Regions from separate parts of the Brevibacillus sp. AG genome, predicted to be linked through region 1. Evidence: predicted binding sites of a transcription regulator. Region 1 holds the regulator's gene; the other holds the start of a gene.
The links. The regulator LexA, encoded in region 1, represses DNA repair genes until DNA is damaged. The targets are predictions, from matches to a motif close to CGAACATATGTTCG.

Region 1 (3,121 bases):
TCTTTGCTCTCACCGGAATAATAAAGACTGGCGATAGGCGCGCGCCAATCCACGACGACAGAATCAAACGTATCGCTGCGTACAATTCCCCGTTTTCCTATGTAGACCTCATCCAGCTCGTAGATTTCATCTTTCAAGAAATCCACTCTGCCGAAATATGGCTTCTCTCGACCCTGATCTTCCAGGTAGCTCAATTCCTTAGCCTTTTTATAGTTAACAACCTGTTTGACATAATCATCTGTTGCCTCGCGAATATCATTGCGAAGCTGCTCCATTTCTTCGTCGATCGCTGAAATTGTTTCATCCAGCTTTTTTTGTTCCAATTCATAATCACGATGCTGTGTACTCACATTCATTCCCCCTCACATGTATCGTGTCATTGAACGACTCAGGACCATTGCCTGGCCAACCATATTCCAACCGCACAAGAAAGTAGACCGACTCCCAAACTAAGCAGAGCGTACAAAGTGCCACGTAACAGTTGGCCTTCTCCCCAAAAAGAGACTACTTCCAAGGAGAAGCTTGAGAAAGTCGTAAATCCTCCCATGACCCCCGTTGCAAATAAGAGGTAGAGTGTCGGAGATAAAAAGCCACGTTCTTTCCCCAGCACGAACAAGATGCCGATGATCAAAGATCCACAAACATTGGCGATCCAGGTTCCCCACGGCCATCCCGGCTGATTCGCGAGCAAAGACAATAGGTAGCGCAAAAGAGAGCCAACTGCTCCTCCAACCGCCACAGCTATCCACGCCATCGCTTTCCCTCCCTGGCTATCACAGCTTATGTATGTCACAGAAAAAGACACCCTAGCGTCAAGCGAGGATGTCTGTCGTATCAGTAATTGTTATCTTACTGTTTTGGCTTATTTTCTTCAAGGTCTTCCACATAACGGATGGAATCCAAATTTGCTCTCAATGAAAGCTTAACGGCGTCAATGTACTTTTGGCGCAATGCTTTTTGTTCGAGCTTTTCCTCTTCGGTCAAACCTTCTTCGCGCGATTTTTTGACCAATTCGTTGATGCGTTTAATTTCTGCGTCAGATACCACTGCTGGTTCCTCCCACTCTGTAGTAGTGCCGCTTCATTATACCACATTCGAATGATCCCGCAAGACAGCCGAACACTTACGGAGTATCAGGAAGGATGAGAGTCTGACCTGGGTAAATCCTGTTGCTCTCTAAACCGTTCGCATCCTTAATTTCTATTATATAGTCCCGAACATCCATCTGATCTGTATTGTATTGAACAGCTAACGACCATAGGCTATCTCCAGATTGTACAGTTACTTCTATGCCTTGTGGCTCCTCCATTGGCGAAGAAGCAAACACTAGTTCGGTTAACAGGTAAAAAAAGAGAGTAAATGTAATAAGAAACAAGAGAGCTTGTCCTCTCGTGATACCAAAACGAACACGACGTTCTTCTTTTTTCTCGAAACGATTACGTACTGTCAATGAATTCATAATGATAGCCTCCTCGCAAACATACGTTCTGATCACTTGTAGCCTCATAATAAATGAGAACATATGTTCATGTCAACGATGAATCGAACTTATGTTTGTCGAACGCAAGCTCCCATGGTATAATATAGGAAAATATGTTCGAGAAATCAGGGGTGTCTTTCTATGTCAAAATTATCGAGTAGACAACAAGCCATCATCGAGTTCATACGAAAGGAAGTTCGTGATAAAGGATATCCGCCATCTGTACGTGAAATTGGGGAGGCAGTTGGACTAGCTTCCAGCTCAACTGTACATGGGCATTTGGCACGCTTAGAGAAAAAAGGCCTCATTCGTCGAGATCCTACCAAACCTCGTGCCATCGAATTGCTATCAGATGAAGATCGTTTTCAAGACAATTTCGAAGACTCTGTCGTCCGTGTGCCAGTAATCGGAAAAGTAACCGCTGGACAACCGATTACTGCCATTGAGGATGTAGAAGAGTACTTCCCGCTTCCAGACAATATCGTGACTTCTGACAAGGTCTATATGCTGCGCGTCTCCGGGAACAGTATGATTGATGCCGGGATTCTCGACGGAGACTACGTCATTGTTCGCCAACAGCACGTAGCCAACAATGGTGACATCGTCGTAGCCATGACAGAAGAAGACGAAGCGACCGTTAAAAGATTTTTCAAAGAAAAGAATCACTTCCGTCTCCAACCGGAAAATGCCACGATGGAACCGATCATCCTGGAGCATGTCACTATTCTCGGTAAAGTCATCGGTGTTTATCGACTCATTCACTAGTTCCCACGTAAAAAAGGACAGCCGAGGCTGTCCTTTTTGTTTTCTGTCTATTATCTGGCGATAAAAAACCAGATGATCATCGTAACTTGCAAGATGACTTTTACGACTGCACTACCCAAAAATCCGATCAGTGAGCCTACGCCCGCTTTCACTGCTCTCTCCATCGACTGCTTCTGTACCATCAACTCTACAAGAACGACGAATACGAACGGCAAGATCAGCATACCAAACGGTGGGAAAACGAAAATCCCGAGGATAATACCGATCGCAGCAGCGATGGACGACCATTTGGACCCTCCGTACCTTTTTACGAAGTACATATTTGTCAGCAAGTCAGCACCGTAAAGCAGAATGCTTAGAACGACCATTCCCCACCAAAAGGATGCCGGCAATCCCGCTCCCGGATCTGCAATGAAAAAGTGATAGAGCAAAAAGCCCGCCCACAGTAATATCGTATCAGGTAAAACGGGTAAGAAAATTCCTGCGATGCTTAGCAAGAACAATAACACAACCACTACCCACAAAAATATTTCCATCTACTACACTCCCTTCATTTAGGTATACGAGTGATTATCGATTTCGTTGCGTACTTATTCACTTTTGTCTAAACTATTTTAAAAGAAAGCAGACATGGAGGTAGTCTCATGAGAAATTGGCATGATCTCTCCTACTTGGGCAGAGGGACGATTCGCCAAAAAGCAGCGTTGGAAGCGATTCAACAGACGAACATCATGGAAGTACTATCCGATTACCACCCAGTGCTTGCCGGAACCATCCCATTGGACATTGATGTTGTGCAAAGCGATCTGGATATTATTTGCGAGAGTCATGATCTGGAGCAGTTTGAGCAGGCTGTTCGTACAGCATTTGGCTGCT
Region 2 (3,121 bases), on a different contig from region 1:
GGGATGTTTTTGCTGGGAATCGGATTTGCGATGCAGGGGATCGTTCCCACGCTTGATGCTTGGGTACCGTTTATTTCTGTCTTCGGCTTGATGCTGTTTTCGCAAGTCGTCAGTGGTCTCGGGTATACGTTTATCAGTGGAGCGGATACTGCATGGATTGTGGATGAGGTCGGAGAAGAGAAGATCGGTACGATTTTCATGAAGGCCAAGCGCTACTCTTTGTTTGGGAATCTGCTCGGGATTGCACTGAGTGTGGCATTGGCAACACTCGCTCCCAACTTGCCTTACCTCATAGGTGGCCTCATGTATCTGGGGCTTGGTGTCTTTCTGATTCTGTTCATGAAGGAGACCGGTTTTATTCCTCGTGAGCGTGAGCAAGGTGCTTCCCACGTGAAGGAAATGATTCAGACGTGGACTTCGGGTGCCAAAGTGATTCGCAGCCAGCCGATTCTGATGTTGATCTTGTTCGTGACGCTATTTACGGGTGCAGCTTCTGAAGGGTATGACCGTTTGTGGGAAGCGCATTTGATCGCAGAAATTGGCTTTCCAGAGCTGGCTGCTATTTCGATGCCAATGTGGTTCGGGATCATTGCCGCACTCGCAAGCTTACTCGGCCTCATCGTCGTAGGCGTTGTGGAAAAAAGGCTGGATGTGAACAAGGAGCGGGTTGTCCTTGTGGGCATGTTCACGTTGACGGGTCTCAAAATTGCAGCGATGATTGCTTTTGCTTTTTCCCCTAGCTTTAGCTGGGCGTTAGTAGCATTGCTGTTGATCGGTGTGATCCAATCATTAAGCAGTCCGCTGTATGATACGTGGCTGAATCTGAACATTGAGAGCAGTGTGCGAGCGACGGTTTTGTCGATGATGGGTCAGTCCAATGCCTTGGGACAAACGGCAGGTGGGCCGGCTGTCGGATGGATCGGGACCCGGTTTTCGATTCGCGCTTCGCTGGTTGCGGCGGCCATCTTGTTGGCACCGATTCTGATTGTGTTCGGACGTGCGCTTAGAAGGCGCTGAGTTGTAACAAGCATAAGGCATGTGTCCATTTTGAGGGCGCATGCCTTTTTTGTTGAGGGAATAGTTGGGTGTTGAAAACAAACTTGCGAACGAATGTTCTCTTTTGGTATGATGATCTCAACAACAAGAAGACACATTTTGTGGTGGTGGCAGCATGATGATTTTGGAGTTGAGAAGGTACGCGGCCCGGCAGCAAGCAGTGGAGATCATCTATTTGAAGAAGAATGGAGAGGCTAGCAGGCGTACGATCCGTATTGTGCATATTGATGAGAGCAACGGGAGCTTGAAAGCATACTGTTATAGGAGGAAGGCGTTTCGCGTGTTTGTGTTGGATAACATTTTTGCGATCGCACCTGTGTCTGGTCATTTTGCCGGATGAAAAGGAATCATCCTCCACGCCCCCAGCCTGTTCCAGCCGTACTATGTTATACTAAATAGGTAAACAACTTCAAAAAAGAGGAAGGGCGGGGACAAATCATGGAGTTCTTCATTGTCATCGTCATCATGTTTTTGATCGTAGTATTTGTCTTGGCGTCCAAAGCTGCAAAAGGCGGAAATGGGCGCTCTCATTCCTCTTCAGACAGTGGGGGCGGAGCCTTCTATGTCGACAGCAATCACCATCATCGAAATCACGACTCAGGCGATCGTTGGGATAGCTATGACAGCGATAGCGGAAGTGGTGGAGACAGTGGTGGTGGCGGAGATAGCGGAGGCGGCGGCGGGGGAGATTGACGCTGTTGCATTTTGTTTCATTATGGTACAATAATTGGGAAATATGATTCCAAACCTGAATGGTAGGTTTGCTAAAGGAGAGATGTTTTATGGTAGTCATCAAATTTGTTCAGAGTGTCGTAGTCGGGGTCACAGGAATCCTCCTTTCAAGCGAACAGTAATATCGTTCACCAAATGAGGATTCGACTGTGACTGGTTCTGGCTGATAGCCATATATTTAACCAATTGCAGGGGGAATCCGCAGTGAATCAACTAACCAATCAACAAGTATTGCAATCTATGGGCTGGAATGAGTATTTTGCTAATCATTTTGCCCCTTATGCCGAGCAAGGCTACAGTGTGGGACGTATCACACTCGAACATAAACGTATTTATCGTCTGTGGAGTGAGCATGGTGAACTCTTGGGCGAAGTAACGGGTAAGCTTCGTTATGAAGCCATCGGACGAGAAGATTTTCCGGCTGTCGGGGACTGGGTAGTGATCAGTGCCCGTCCTGAGGAAAAGAAAGCTTCCATCCACGGACTTCTTCCACGTAAGAGCAAGTTTTCCCGCAAAGTAGCTGGGGATACAGTGGAAGAGCAGATTGTGGCTGCAAACGTCGATACCGTTTTCCTTGTGAATTCCTTAAATAATGATTTAAATCTGCGCAGGATAGAACGCTATCTCATTCTTGCGTGGGAAAGTGGAGCCAATCCGGTGATTGTGCTATCCAAAGCAGATTTGTGTGACGATTTGGATGCATGTTTGGCAGAGATAGAATCAGTCGCAATCGGAGTGCCTGTTCACGTAGTCAGTGCTGAGCAGGGAGAAGGACTGGATCAGCTCGACCCTTATCTGGGCGAGGGCCAGACGATTGCCTTGATGGGTTCCTCTGGTGTTGGCAAATCCACGTTGATCAATAAATTGAGCGGAGCGGAAATGCAAAAAGTCAGTGGCGTGCGTGAAGGTGATGACCGTGGCCGCCATACGACGACCCATCGCGAACTGTTCCGATTGCCGAGTGGTGCTCTGATGATCGATACACCGGGCATGAGGGAGCTGCAGCTCTGGGAGGCAGATGAAGGCTTCCGCGGTGCCTTTGACGATATCGAGTCCATTGCGGAAACATGCCGTTTCAATGATTGTAAGCATATGCGAGAGCCTGGCTGTGCTGTTCAAGCTGCCATCCAATCTGGATCATTGGAAAAAGCACGCTTTGACAGTTACCTGAAGCTTCAACGCGAATTGGCACATCTGGCGCGCAAAGAAGACGCAAGGCTCGCAGCCGCTGAAAGGGATAAATGGAAAAAGATCAACGTTCAAATGCGGGAGAAAAAACCGAAGCGATAAACACGAGAGCCCTTGAGAAATCAGGGCTCTTTCCTTTATTCGG

Region 2: the regulator LexA is predicted to act here: its motif matches at 1,104-1,117, upstream of POF51_RS15455 (WYL domain-containing protein).

The regions. Positions count from the first base shown of each region.
Region 1 is NZ_JAQMYO010000001.1:1,794-4,914, reverse strand. It holds gene POF51_RS00040 (HelD family protein) at 1-350, opposite strand, end outside; gene crcB (fluoride efflux transporter CrcB) at 389-754, opposite strand; gene POF51_RS00030 (DUF896 domain-containing protein) at 850-1,047, opposite strand; gene yneA (cell division suppressor protein YneA) at 1,124-1,459, opposite strand; gene lexA (transcriptional repressor LexA) at 1,622-2,245, shown strand; gene POF51_RS00015 (DUF456 domain-containing protein) at 2,296-2,781, opposite strand; gene POF51_RS00010 (DUF4269 domain-containing protein) at 2,890-3,121, shown strand, end outside.
Region 2 is NZ_JAQMYO010000005.1:331,464-334,584, reverse strand. It holds gene POF51_RS15460 (MFS transporter) at 1-1,017, shown strand, start outside; gene POF51_RS15455 (WYL domain-containing protein) at 1,172-1,396, shown strand; gene POF51_RS15450 (hypothetical protein) at 1,495-1,749, shown strand; gene rsgA (ribosome small subunit-dependent GTPase A) at 1,993-3,078, shown strand.